2 regions of the Shewanella sp. SG44-2 genome follow, and region 1 is predicted to be linked to the other one. Evidence: riboswitches for the same ligand, from Rfam matches in the RefSeq annotation. Region 1 holds a riboswitch; the other holds the start of a gene.

Evidence for each region. A riboswitch is a leader RNA that binds a small molecule or an ion and turns the genes downstream of it on or off. The one in region 1 is predicted to bind cobalamin.
Region 2: it holds a riboswitch for cobalamin, as region 1 does, so the genes downstream of both, H5181_RS02870 (ABC transporter ATP-binding protein) here and H5181_RS15315 (TonB-dependent receptor) in region 1, are expected to answer to the same signal.

What each region holds. Positions count from the first base shown of each region.
Region 1 covers NZ_JACJEU010000023.1:20,989-28,657, reverse strand. The annotation lists partial or broken gene H5181_RS20800 (5-methyltetrahydropteroyltriglutamate--homocysteine S-methyltransferase) at 1-246, opposite strand, end outside; gene H5181_RS15330 (hypothetical protein) at 342-464, opposite strand; gene H5181_RS15325 (LysR family transcriptional regulator) at 618-1,520, shown strand; gene H5181_RS15320 (HDOD domain-containing protein) at 1,503-2,243, opposite strand; gene H5181_RS15315 (TonB-dependent receptor) at 2,363-4,342, opposite strand; cobalamin riboswitch at 4,483-4,697, opposite strand; gene H5181_RS15310 (hypothetical protein) at 5,009-5,674, opposite strand; gene H5181_RS15305 (DUF3622 domain-containing protein) at 5,800-6,123, opposite strand; gene H5181_RS15300 (U32 family peptidase) at 6,318-7,669, opposite strand, start outside.
Region 2 covers NZ_JACJEU010000003.1:4,971-12,639, reverse strand. The annotation lists gene cobT (nicotinate-nucleotide--dimethylbenzimidazole phosphoribosyltransferase) at 1-434, opposite strand, end outside; gene H5181_RS02875 (iron ABC transporter permease) at 564-1,670, opposite strand; gene H5181_RS02870 (ABC transporter ATP-binding protein) at 1,663-2,472, opposite strand; cobalamin riboswitch at 2,551-2,684, opposite strand; gene H5181_RS02865 (histidine phosphatase family protein) at 2,770-3,513, opposite strand; gene metH (methionine synthase) at 3,784-7,500, shown strand.

The DNA of each region.
Region 1 (7,669 bases):
TTTGCACATCGTTAGCCCAGTCGACCGCCATAGATTTTGGACGAGAAACATCGCCATAAGTCAACGGAGGCTTAATGCAGCGAGAACCATAACGTTCACCCAACCAAATTGAGTAAACCTAACGCCCTCTAATTATTCACAAAAATACTCCACCATGTCATTTCGCTCAGCTTCGCCGTGAACTAGCATGTCGATACCCAATTTAAGCTGACATGAAATAGTGTCTTGAGTGACTTGCTCAAGCTGTAATCACGGCATTGATTCATCTTTCGCTAGCGACTGCGTAACGCCCGCATGACAGTAGTTCAACACCTGCATCTCTTGCCAGCCAATGAGTGGTTTTAATTCACTGGCACGTTTTTCAAATCCGTTAATGTTGCTTCACCGCGCCAATAACGCTCTAAAATAAACTTCAATTCACGCAGACGTCCTATACGGGGAAACCCTAAACTTGAAATTTTCATACTGCTTTACTTTTCGTTGAGCAAAAAATATGGCTATTTATGCAGAAAAACCGCATAGGCGTCTGGACGTCTAGAAGTTTATTGTGTTACTCTGCTGTCAAGCAATCGAATTGATTTCATCAGCTAGTTGAGCAAGATTCATGTGGAGAGAAAATGATAGAGCTTAGACACCTTCGCACCTTGATGGCGTTAAAGGAAAGTGGCAGTTTAGCGGGTGCAGCTAAAAAAAGGTTTGTAACCCAGTCGGCGCTTTCTCATCAAATAAAAGAGTTAGAAACACGGATAAACTCAACTATTTTTGTGCGTAAGAGCAAACCATTGACGTTTACTCACGAAGGTTCACGTCTGCTGAATTTAGCGGAAGAAATCTTACCGAAAGTGATTGCAACCGAGTCGGATCTTAAACGCGGTTTAGAGAGTGAAAGCCAACAACTTAAGCTTGGCATTGAATGCCACAGTTGTTTTCGTTGGTTAATGCCTGTTATTGAGCAATTTAAACAACATGCACCAGCAGCTCAAATTGACATTTCGAGTCGTCATTTATTTGATTCACTCAATGCATTGGAAACAGGCAGTTTAGACATAGTGCTAACATCAGACCCTGTGCCAGGACATAGCGTCGCTTATCAGCATTTATTTGATTTTGAAGTAAAATTAATTGTTGCCAGTGATAACGAATTAGCGACACAAGCGTTTGTCACGCCAGCGCAATTGGCAAAGCAAACCTTAATTAGTTACCCCGTGCCTTTAGCGCGTTTAGACATATACAAACACTTTTTAGAGCCTGCTGGTATTGAACCTGGCGAGCAAAAACAGTGTGATTTAACCTCAATGTTATTGCAACGAGTTGCCTGTAATGACGGCGTAGCAACCCTACCAACTTGGTCTATCCGAGAGAGTCAGGGGCTCAGTCTTACTGCGGTTAAATTAGGATCGGAAGGCCTGAAACGTCCATTATTTGGGGCTTATCGTCGCGACGCCACTAATGCAAATTTAATCCAAAAGTGGCTCGAACTGGTAGCGAGTGAAGGCATAAATCTACAACGGGTTGATTAATAAGCCTCGTTTAGATAGCACGCGTCGAAGCACAAGTCCTGGAGAATCAGGGTTTTGTGTTTGACGTAAATTATGTGCAATCAAAAATTCTTCGCGTAAATCTTCATCTAGTCCTAGTGACGCAAATGCTTCAAGCGATAACTGCTGCTGTTGTTTATCAATAAGTGACTTCAATACTTTTAACGATACTGGCCGAGATAACTCTGCATTTAAATAAGCAAAAGCCGTTAACGCAATCACCTGCCCAAACACACTAAACAACGCTAACGTTTGCATTTCATCCGCATCGATTTTAGTACCAACACCAATGTCATTGTCTTCGCGCAACAGTTCTATGCAATCCATCGCGATGATTTCATTTAATGCCCAATAACCTTGAACGAGTTTTTTGTAAGGCTCTGAAAGTTCATCAAGTCTTTCTTTAAGGTAAAACGAAAACGCGTAGCGATAAATGTTCACTTGGCCCAATCGGATTAAGGCATCTTTTACACTACGGCTTTTTGTTGATATGACACCTGCTGTTTGCGCGGTATTACTGCGTAACAATAAATGGGCTGCCAAAGCAGGATCCGCTGAAATGATATCGATAACGACTCGAATATCAGCTTCGTTAATCAGAGATTTTTTTAATGGAATTAATATGCCACGACGACCAATGACTTGCTCTTCATTGCCAATAATAGCTTGAACTTGAGTAAGGACTTGTTGCTCAAGATTAGTCATATTCATCAATTACCTTTTCTTAGAATAAATCACTTTATTCATTAATTTAACGATATATTAAAACGAAAGCCAGTAATAGTTTACTGGCTTTCGAAAGGTTATTCGCTAAAAAAGATAATCTAGAAACGATAACCCGCGGTAAGTCTAATTGAGCGACCAGTACCAGAATAATAACCACTGCCATAAGCCGAGTAATAACCGGTGCCAACATAATCTTCATCAAGCAAGTTATCTACACGTAAGCTACCATTCCAACCTGAATAGGTATAGTTAAGCGCAAGGTTTGTTAGCACGTAACTGTCTAACTTATCACCGGTATTGCTGTTGTCGCCTTCCATGTAACGCTCACCAGTGTAAACACCTTCAACAAAAGCTTGCCAATTATCAGCAAAATCATAGCTTACGAAGGCTTTACCTGAATGTTTTGCTACCCATGATAACGCTTTACCGTCGTTCTCACCTTGAGTGAACTCAGCATCAATATAGTCGTACGAAGCTCCTAGCAGCCAGTCATTAGATAACTGTACATCATAAGCAGTGCTCACACCAAAACGGCGAGACTCATCGGCGTTTACGTTAGCTCCACCACCATAAGGCCCATCAGTACGACCGCCTTCGTAAACAATCTCATCTTCTAACTCAAGTTGATAAGCATTGATTTTTAATGTCTGAGTCGTAGTGGTAAAGTCCCAGCCCGCTTCGTAAGAACGACCTGTTTGTGGATTCAAACCTTGTACATCAAGCGGGGTGTAAGCTTGCTCATCGACTTTAGCAAAACGGAAGTTATCATTTGCACGGACATAAAAACGATTTTCACTGCTTGGGCGATAATTTAACCCCAACTCCAACGCATGGGCGTCATTATCGATTTCAATACGATTCGGATAAAGTAATTGGTCATATAAATCGTCTGTCACTTCAGAATAACGACCACCGACGACATAAGATAAAGTCGGCGTGATCGGTACCGATGCTTGCACATAGGCGCTCTTTTGTGTCTGTTCATTATTTCGTTGCGTATAGAGCGTATCGAAATCTGCTTCACCTTTACTCACATCAATACCGGCAACAAAATTTAAATCGCCATGTTCTAAATGATAGTTAGCAGTAGCTTTAGGCGAGAAACTCAATAGATCGCGCTCAATACGCCCTGCGCCACCAAATAACAAGCTCGAGGTTGATGTATCTGAGTAGGTTAAATCTGCACCTAAGGCCCAGATTTTATTCAGCTGATATTGATAACCACTGCGCAATGCTGTGGTTATTTCATGAGAGAACTCACCTTCAGAAAATGATGCTACTTGGCGAGGATCGGCTTCATATTGCGCCAGCGTTAGCGCACCCGGTGCTTGGCGATCGTTATCAAAATGATTCACTTCAACAAAGAAGTCTTCGATATCTGTTTGATATTGCAAGCGACCAAGAATAGAGCTGGTTTCATTGTCATTATTATCGCGGTAATTATCGCTTTCGTTATAGCTCGCCGCTAAAAAGTAACGCCATGCATCGTTGATAGCCCCTGAAATATCACCTTTAGCTTCATAGGTATCAAAACTGCCACCACTAACCTGTAAGCCACCACCAGTTTCTGTTGGTGCTTTGGTAATGATATTGATAACGCCGCCAACAGCTTGGTCACCATATAATACCCCTGCGCTACCCGATAAAATCTCAATACGCTCAACTAAGTTAATCGGGATCGATTCAATACTCGGCGCTGAAATATCGATATTATTCAGTCTGCGTCCATCGACCAAAATTAAGGTGTTATTAGCGGCTTGTGATGCAGAAAAACCACGCATAGAAAATACGGTGCCCGAGTTATTATTCGACACCTGAATACCAGATTGTCCACGTAATAAATCGGTTAAATTGGTGGCGCCGCTCATTTGAATATCAGCAGCATCAATGACATTAACATTGGCTGCAATATTTAATGGCTTGGCAGCATTACGGCCAATAACCACAATGGTTTCATCCATGCTGATAGCCGAAGACGAGGGGGATGTAACAACTGATTCAATCGCAACAGCATTAACACTTGCGACACTGAAGACAGCACTTAATAACAGTGCGATTTTTGTTGGTTTAGTACCCATTTACCTTTAACTCCTGAAAGGAAAAATGGGGCAGTAGCGCCGCAATATAGAGCACCACTTTCGTCCTATTGTACAGAAAAGTTCTATAAAATAAGTCACTAGCGGTATCACATTACATTTCGAGATCTGCCCACCGAAATCATCGAAATCACCTTTAAGGCCGGTCTCCGGACTGAGGTTTTGGCGTTACACTAAAGGTAAACGCACGCGAGCCGAGATGATTAACGCAACACTGTTGCGCACCTGACTCTCACCAATCACCGTTGCGGGGGCAGTACCAGATTTACACTGGTTTCCCGATTATCCTGCTTTGGTCTATCGATCCAAAGCAAGCACCGTAAAGATTGACTATTAAATTATCATGAGTTGATATTCAGCTCATGATTGAAAAATATGTGTTGTTATGCCGGCATTAGCATTGAGTACCTTGGTACTGTCTGACGAATGAGTGGCATCATAAAATATTCACGCGGCGATTATAACGGATTCAAAGGTAAACTTGATACTAACAAAAGCTTAACTCACAGATTATTCAACTTGTCTGGCATTCAACATGTTGGGAAGTGACACTAGAAATGGCCAACAACGCTATCAACACGGCACTAATTATATTAACACGGCGCTAATATATGAACATGTCGTCAATGTTAGCGATAAATGTCGACGTTAGGGTTGGCTCATGAAGGCACGATAATTATCGATTGTGATTGGAACGGTCTCGGTGGTAAAAATAGCTGTACGAATAGATTTATGGATTAGGTAGACATTCTCGTCATCACTTATCACCGTAAAATAGCCCATCTCACCTTGTGGACGAGAGATATAAGACGCTTCAACCACTGCGGAAGAATGATGAATATTAGGCATACTGGTGCAGCCTAATAAACCATGTACAGCCTCGAGCCCGTCTACTTTAGAGCTGCCCAGCTGTTGATAAACAATTTTGCCTTCACAATTTTCTTGATATGTCGCTGCCATCGAATCTAAAAACTGGTCCGGTTCAACATCATTTGCTAAGCCTTTAAACCCCTGCATGCAGACTAAACGAGACCAATCATTTAATGATTCATTGGATGGAATAAACTCAGCCATTGTCATATCGCCACGTTTATCGCTGAATGCAAGCTTCCAATCTAATGGCGGTAAAAAACCAAATTTTGCAGATAAGGCCGTGAGCTTTTGGACATCCTCAGACATCACCATAGCACCTGATGAGTTATCAACGTCGTCAAATGTCATCAGTGCAGGAGGTATAGCCGATGCACCGCTCGGGAACAGGAACATAATCCCCAGACAGCCCGAGCAGCCGATAATTGCAGCAATCTTGTTCATCCAAATGAATCCTTATTTGGTCAAGAAAGAGATAAGTTGACTAAAAATCATTCTAATTATGTATATCCTATCCTGAACATACAACAATTGACACTTATCGATAACATTTACATTGTCGGTAAATGTTAGTTTAATTCTTCGTCGTCTTCGTCTTCATCTTCTGCATCGAATAACTCTTCTTCATCAACGGCAGATTCTGCAGCAATAGCGGCAGCTAAGCTTTTAGCCTTAAGATGCTTTTCAGTTTTACGCTTGTTACGATCAGCTTGCTTAGATAAAAAACCTTGTAGAGCTTGTTCGCCCCATGCTGTTGCTTCTGCTTCTGAAGCAAAACCATCTTGGCTTTTTGATACTATGGTTTTTGTCGCTGTCATACGACGAGTGATTTCGGTTTTCCAAGTGTTTTCGATTTGAATAACACGTAAACCATATTTTTTGCTATCGCTCATAATCTATTCTTTCCTACTTAAGGTATCACAGGCTAAAACCCATGAAATTTCAGCCGCGCAGTGTACTCGAAACGCACGAGTTTGGGCAGCTATTTAATGGTTATTTTTGCAGCTTATTTGAAAAACTAACTCAGTGGCAAGCGTAATGCTGCCACTGATAATAATATGATGAATAAAATCTCGCTGCGCTGAGGTTATTGTTTCACTAATTGGTTAGAACCAACAATCATCATTTCACATTTATGGCAATCAAACACCAACTTCAATTTATCTTTACCAACATCTAAAAACATTGGGTCGGCTTTAATCCCTTCAACTTCTTTCGGGCATAAGTTAAAGCTGTAACGTAAACAATGTTTGGTCACCATTAACGGTGCATCATGCAACACGTTATTTTTCTCATAGGTATCTTCAATTTGAATCACCCCATGCTGATGATAAAACGATTTCGCTTTTTCGTTCGCCACGTTAGATAAAAAGCTCAATGCTTTTTGTGGGAAACGCGCAGTTTTATCATGTACCCAACGCTCTGGTCGTTGGTAGCTCGTCACCCTTGTGGCCATTAATGCACTAACCGCATCGCGGCGCAGCTCGTTAACCACCGATGCAGGTAAAAACCACATTTGCTCAGTCAGTAAATTAATCTTGTTCAATACAAAATCACTACTGCCAAGTTTGCTGAGTTGCTTTTTGAGGTTTTCTGCCGTTTTAGCTTGATCATTTGCAGGAGCTTTATCGCAAGCTAAGGTAACGGTTGCACTTATACCGTGTATATCTGTAATGGTTAACCCAACGCCGTCATCGCTATCAAAAAATTGCATATCAACAGCAATTTTACGCGTGGCAGAATCTTTATTCAGGATAGCTTCAAACTTATGATCAAAGTTACGGAACATCATCACGCCAATTTTAAGATCTTTAGGTACCTCAGTTAAATACAAGGTATTACCGTCGGCGCGGTTAATGCGCACGCCGGAGAGCTTATCGTCAGACAACCGCTGGGTTTCATAATGCTCAACAAAAAAACATAAGCCATCACCATTGTTAAAATGAATGTCTTTGCCACTTTCACTGGTATCGATTTTAATAAAGTCTTTACCTACTTGGGTGATACGACCCACTTTCTCACCAATAAACTTAGGCGAACTAAAATGCTCAATGGCCTCAGTACGTTCATTGACAAAATAATCTGTTTTACCGCGGTTAAAACTTTTATCAGGATCGGGCGTAAAATTAAACTCGCAACGACCATGAGAAATAGATTCCAAATCATTTCGTTTAGCAATAATGGCATCCAGTTGTTGGCGGTAATGTGCGGTAACATTCTTAAGGTAAGTAATGTCTTTTAAGCGGCCCTCAATTTTAAATGAGCTAATGCCCGCATCAATTAAGGCTTCTAAATTATCTGTTTGGTTATTGTCTTTTAGTGATAATAAATGCTTATTTTCAGCTAATACTTCACCTTCACGCGTAGTTAAATTACACGGCAATCGACACATCTGTGAACATTCACCGCGATTAGCACTGCGATTAGAATACGCATGGC
Region 2 (7,669 bases), on a different contig from region 1:
GGCATAGCCGCCGCTAAATGCATTGCTTTAGTCCCTGCGCCTAAGCGTTGGTCGATAACATTTGCTTGGCCTGTAAGCGGTTGTAATATTCCGCAATCGATAATTTCGAGCTCAAACCCAACTTGGCGACAAAACACATTAATTGCCGCGCCGCCTTGGACAAAATTATGCACCATTTGAGTGGTCACTTCGCTTGGCGCAATCGACACGCCGTAAGCGGCAATACCATGGTCAGCAGCAAACACTAACATCGTTGGCTTAGTGATTTGCAGCGGTGTGCTTAACGACTGTTTATCGCCGCGGTACTGCACCCGAGCAATTTTTAATGCCAAAGATTCTAGTTGCCCTAACGCCCCTAATGGTTTGGTTTTTTGATTAATCTTATGTTGAATATTGGCATCAACATCTGACTTAACAGCTTCTATGACAAACATGAAAACTCCAGCAATTTGGGCAGATAAATTCAATATGATGTATTGCAGCACTCATCCAATTCTTATAAAAGTACCTCTCTAAACGCTTATTAAAGTGATTAGAGAAGTACTTATCAAAAGGCTTAGCGTTTAACGGCGTTGACGCAAAATAAACAAGAAAAATACGCTGCCCAATGCAGCAGTAATAATGCCGACAGGCAATTCTTGGTTAAATAAAATGCATCGTGCTATCACGTCAATCCACACCATAAATAAGCCACCCAACATCGCGGTTAAGATCATCGGCTGACGTCCGGAAAATAATAGCCTAACCGTATGCGGGATCATCAAACCAACAAAACCAATGCCACCACAAGTTGCCACCAACATTGCCGTAATAAGCGAACACAGTAACAACATACTTAAGCGCAATTTTGCGACATTAATGCCTAATGTATGAGCCGTTTCATCACCCGCTTGCAGCGCCATAATTTGCCGCCTGAACGCCAACATAACCAATAAACTAACCCCTACCGTCACACTGGGTAAGAGTAAATTAGACCAACTGGCTTTAGCAAAACTGCCTAAGCTCCAAAACAATACTGACGCCGCAGCCTGTGGAGTCGAAAAATACAACAGCAAGCTGGTCAATGCCCCAAATAGAAACGACGTTGCCACACCAGACAGCAACATACGTTCAACCTGGCTACTTCGACCAGATCCCGATAACATAAATACCACCAGCACTGATAAACTGGCGCCGATGAATGCTCCTATCGGTATACTTAATGTCGACCAAGACCACCAAGGTTGTGCGGTAAAGCTTGGCGCTATGGTCAATACTCCAGAAAACATCTCGGCAAATAAACCGGTCTGGCTGAATAACGACACCACTAACACCGCACCAAATGACGCCCCGGAGCTAATGCCAAATAAATACGGGTCGGCTAACGGATTGCGGGTCACAGTTTGTAAAACACTGCCGGCTATAGATAACCCTGCGCCAGCCACAAAGGCCAACAAAATTCGCGGTAAGCGTAATTCAAGCACAATACGTTGGGTTATCGTAACCGCATGTTCACGGCCATCAATCGCACTCGGCATGTCGCCGCCTAATAAGGTATTAAATATCATTAATACGTCATTAAGATGAATGTTGGCCGCCCCAAAACTGGCGGCAAATATCGGGGTAAGCAGCGTAGCCAATACCAACAGACTGAAACAAACATAGTAGCGACGTTGCGATGCATCAATCATGATCGGGGCATCCTTTCTGGCTAGGTTGGTAACCATAAAAATAACTAATCAGCGGCTTACCGTGTTGTGGGTGAAGATTAATGTCGCAGCACACACCAAACACCTCACTAATTTGCCGTTCGGTTAGCACTTCTGTTGGGGTACCTTTAGCAATTAAACGCCCTTGATCAAGTAGCAGTAATTTATCGCACATTGCACTGGCTAAATTCAGATCGTGTATAGAAGCAATAACACTAATGCCTAATGATTTAACCAGTTCAAGGATTTGAATTTGATAACGAATATCTAAGTGGTTAGTCGGTTCATCTAAAATTAGAATATGCGGCTGTTGCACAATGGCGCGGGCAATAAGGGCGCGTTGTTTTTCACCACCAGATAACAGTTCATACTGTTGTTGGGCTTTTTGCTGCAATCCAACTTTGGTTAAGGCACTTACCACACGTTCACGGTCTTGGGCAGTGTTTGAGTCAAACAAGCCTTTATGCGGAGTAAGCCCCATCGCCACTAACTGCTCGGTAGTCATGTCAAAATAATGCGGGGTATCTTGTTGCACCACAGCAATATTCTGCGCTAACAACTTAGAAGAATATTCACCGATGGGTTTAGAAAATATCTCAATATCGCCACTGGTTGGCACAATATAACGATACAAGCAGCGCAACAGGCTCGACTTTCCTGCACCATTTGGGCCTATTAACCCTAGCATTTGACCTTTAGGCAAACTGAAATGAATGTCCGCCAGAATCGTTTTATTATCGACTTGCCAAAAAAGATGATTTACATCTAATACAGATTCAGACATGAAAGTTAGCCCGCCATGTCCAATTATTTAACACAAACATTTATTTAATAACTCCCCTAAGTCACCCGCTTAGGCATGGATATTGAGGCGATTCAAAGCTGGTATCTGACTTATGTCCCCATACTCGATGGGTACATCTACAGTTGCGGGTACAGTTTGGGCTTATCCCAATTCCCAATACCTTGAAAGGCACTATGGTTTCGACGCAGATTATTACGACAATTATGACGCACGCTATTATGCAAATTATAGCGAAAAATGATGACACTAGGGTTGTAACGTTAAGCTCATGAAATGTTACGGCCAATGTAAGGTAAAGCTCACTTTAGCGGTATTGTTATTCATTGCAGTCGCTTGAAAACCGTCAACCTTATCAACATCATCAGGCCAATATACATCGAGCACCATAATAGCAGCATAGGGGATCGCTAGGTTAGCGAATAATCCGCTAGATTGGCCAACCTTAAGCACATAGCCCATTAAGCAGCGCATCACCCCACCGTGAGTAATCACTAACGCATGGGGGCAATCGACAGCTTGAGCGGTTTGCGGCACGTTTTGCCCTTGTTGTTCGTCGATTGACAGTAAACAAGAGTGCTGCTGTTGACATGAGCGCCACAGTTCATCAACCACGCTCATAAGCCCGGTCTCCACTCGCGCAGCAAAATCAATCACCGACTCGGCTTTATCTGGCGTGCTTTCAGCCGACCATGGGTTATCCCAATAGGCATCAAATTTAGCGGGGTTTTGCTGGTAAATTGCATCAAACGATTGCCCATCCCACACACCAAAATCAATTTCTTGCAGTGCTGGTATCGTCATTAACGGTAATGTTAATCGCTGCGTTAAAGGCTGGCTGAATTGCTGGCACCGTTGCAATGGTGAACTAAACACATGGCTAATGGGGAATTGCAGCTCTGCAAATGCTTGCTGCATTTGGGCCATCCCTGTCTCGGTAAGTTGTACATCGGTTTGGCCGCGAAATATAGACCCACCTTCGCATTCTCCATGGCGCATTAAAATTATCTTGGCTTGTTTCATTTAATTCAGCCTTGCTCTGGCAGTAAAAACTCGCGTACTATGGACGTCTATACGTTTATATGTCTAAAATACTATCTTAACAGGTAATCATTTAGAAGATAATCATTGTACGCAACAATTGTCCACGGCAGTTGTCTGCAACGGTTAACGCAACCATTGCAAATGACCGTTGAACATAACAATGATGTTATCGCCCTACTATTGTAAAAATAAGGGTATGCTTATCTCAATCAAGGTATCAAGCAACATAGTGATAAAAAGGTAACTGTTATGGCGAAATCGACTTCTTACAGTCAAACACTTGAACAACTTAATGCATTGTTAGCGCAGCGTATTGTGATTTTAGATGGCGCCATGGGCACCATGATCCAAGACTATAAGTTGGAAGAAGAAGATTATCGTGGCGAGCGTTTTAAAGATTGGCATTGCGATGTTAAAGGCAACAATGATTTATTAGTACTCAGCCAACCGCAAATCATTAAAGATATTCATACTCAGTACCTGCTAAACGGTGCCGACATTATTGAAACCAACACCTTTAATGCCACCACCATTGCCATGGCCGACTACGACATGCAGTCACTGGCTGCTGAAATTAACCTTGCTGGCGCCCGAGTCGCCCGCCAAGCAGCAGATGAAGTAGCAGCACAAACTGGTTCACCACGTTATGTTGCCGGTGTATTAGGCCCAACCAACCGTACCTGTTCTATCAGCCCAGACGTTAACGACCCAGGGTTTCGTAATGTCAGTTTCGATCAATTAGTTGAAGCTTATGTCGAATCAACCAGCGCCTTAATTGAAGGCGGCGCCGATATCATTATGGTTGAAACCATTTTTGATACCTTAAACGCCAAAGCCGCCCTGTTCGCGATTGAAAAAGTATTCGATCAGCTTGGCGATCGCTTACCCGTTATGATCTCGGGCACTATTACCGACGCCTCAGGCCGCACACTAACCGGCCAAACAACCGAAGCCTTCTATAACTCTTTACGCCACATCAAGCCGTTATCGATTGGCCTTAACTGCGCCCTTGGGCCTAAAGAGTTACGCCCGTACGTTGAAGAATTGTCACGTATTGCCGAATGTTATGTTTCCGCCCACCCAAATGCTGGCTTACCCAACGAATTTGGTGGCTATGATGAAACCCCAGAAGAAATGGCCGAAGTCATTAATCAATGGGCGCAAGAAGGCATGCTCAATATTGTCGGCGGCTGTTGTGGCAGTACACCAGCTCACATTAGCGCCATCCGTGAAGCAGTACTCAGACATGAACCAAGACAGATCCCAGATCTTCCAGTCGCGTGTCGTTTATCTGGCCTAGAACCACTTACCATCGATAAAAACTCGTTATTTGTGAACGTCGGCGAGCGCGCTAACGTGACCGGTTCGGCTAAATTTTTACGCTTAATTAAAGAAGAAAAGTTCGAAGAAGCGTTAGATGTCGTGCGCGAGCAAGTTGAAAATGGCGCGCAAATTATCGACGTCAACATGGACGAAGGTATGCTCGATGGCGTAGCGTCTATGGCGAAGTTTTTAAACTTAATCGCCTCTGAGCCCGACATCTCGCGTGTGCCAATCATGATTGACTCATCAAAATGGGAAGTGATAGAAGCGGGCCTTAAATGTGTTCAAGGCAAGTCGATTGTTAACTCTATTTCGATGAAAGAAGGCGAAGCCAAGTTTATTGAGCAAGCTACCTTAGTGAAGCGCTATGGCGCTGCCGCCATTGTCATGGCCTTTGACGAAGACGGCCAAGCTGATACACGTGAGCGTAAAACCCAAATCTGTACCCGTGCTTATCGCATTTTGGTCGATGTGGTTGGCTTTCCACCAGAAGACATTATTTTTGATCCCAATATCTTCGCCATTGCCACCGGTATCGATGAACACGACAACTATGCCGTCGACTTTATCGAATCGATAAAAGACATCAAAGCCACCTTGCCACACGCGATGATCTCCGGTGGCGTGTCTAACGTGTCATTCTCGTTCCGTGGTAACAACCCAGTACGCGAAGCCATTCACGCGGTATTTTTATACCATGCCATTCAAGCAGGCATGGACATGGGTATTGTTAACGCAGGTCAGTTAGCCATATACGATGATATTGACCCAGAGCTCAAAAAACGGGTTGAAAACGTAGTCCAAAACTTACCTTGCCCGGTTGCCGACTCAAGTAACACCGAACAACTGCTCGACATCGCTGAAAGCTTTAGAGGTGATGGCTCGCAAGTGGCCAAAAAAGAAGATTTAGCTTGGCGCAGTTGGCCGGTGTCTAAACGCTTGTCGCACGCATTGGTTAAAGGCATTACCGAATTTATTGATGAAGACACCGAAGCCGCTCGCCTAGAAGCCGTGCGCCCACTCGATGTTATCGAAGGCTCGTTAATGGACGGCATGAACGTGGTCGGCGACTTATTTGGCGCGGGCAAAATGTTCTTACCACAAGTGGTTAAATCGGCTCGGGTAATGAAAAAAGCCGTCGCTTACCTTAATCCTTATATCGAACTTGAAAAGGTGGCTGGCCAGTCAAACGGGCGAATTTTAATGGTCACCGTAAAAGGTGATGTGCATGACATCGGTAAAAATATCGTCGGCGTGGTACTGGCCTGTAACGGCTACGAAGTGGTCGACCTTGGAGTGATGGTATCGGTCGATAAAATTCTCGATGCGGTAAAAGAGCATAATATCGACATCATCGGCATGTCAGGTTTAATCACCCCAAGTTTGGATGAAATGGTTCACAACGTCAAAACCTTCCATCGTGAAGGCTTAACCATCCCTGCAATTATTGGTGGTGCAACCTGCTCTAAAATTCATACTGCAGTAAAAATAGCCCCGCATTATCCACACGGTGCCATTTACATTGCCGATGCATCTCGCGCCGTGCCTATGGTGTCGAAACTGATTAATAACGCTACTCGTCAAGCCACCATCGACGAAGCCTACGCAGAATACGACATGATGCGTGAGAAACGTTTGTCGCAAACCAAGCGTAAAACCATCGTGTCGATTGAAGCGGCGCGCGAAAACCGTTGCAAACACGACTGGGACAGCTACACCCCATTCACGCCTAATGTATTAGGCCGCCAAGTGTTTGAAGACTACCCACTAGAAGACTTAGTTGAACGTATCGACTGGACGCCGTTCTTTAGAAGCTGGGAGTTGCACGGCCATTACCCAGAAATTTTAAAAGACAAAGTCGTCGGCGAAGAAGCGGTTAAATTGTTTGCTGATGGCCAAGCCATGCTGAAACAAATCATTGCTGAAAAGTGGCTTACCGCCAAAGCAGTAATCGGTTTATTCCCAGCCAATACCGTCAACCATGACGACATTGAACTGTATACCGATGAAAGCCGCACCACATTGGAAATGACCACTCATCATCTACGTATGCAGCTTGAACGCGTGGGTAACGACAACTTCTGTTTATCAGACTTTGTTGCCCCAAAAGATTCAGGCGTTGCTGATTACATGGGCGGTTTTGCGGTAACGACGGGGCACGGTATTGATGAACATGTTGCCCGCTTTGAAGCCAATCACGATGACTACAACGCTATTATGCTCAAATGCTTAGCAGACCGTTTAGCCGAAGCTTTCGCCGAGCGTATGCACGAACGTGTTCGTAAAGAGTTTTGGGGTTATGCAGCGGATGAAGTGCTCGATAACGAAGCGTTAATTCGCGAACGTTATAAAGGCATTCGCCCTGCACCAGGTTACCCAGCATGCCCTGACCACACTGAAAAAGGTTTGTTATGGGATTTACTCAAACCCGATGAAACGATTGATTTGAACATCACCGAAAGCTTTGCCATGTACCCAACGGCTGCGGTATCTGGCTGGTACTTTGCCCATCCGAAATCACGCTATTTTGGTGTGACCAATATTGGTAAAGATCAGGTAGAAGACTATGCCCAGCGTAAAGGCATGACGTTGGCAGAAGCAGAGAAGTGGTTGTCACCGATATTGGACTATGATCCAGAATAGATTTATTTCGAATAGAATAAGGTCAAGAGTAGAGAATGATCTCGAATAGGGAGTGATTCAAATAAAGAGTAACCCTGAGTCATCACGGTTACTCTTTTTTATGTCCAAACTTCGTTTGGATTAAGGTCGTAAGGTTCCACCCTGCACGGGCCTGCGATCACCAACCTCG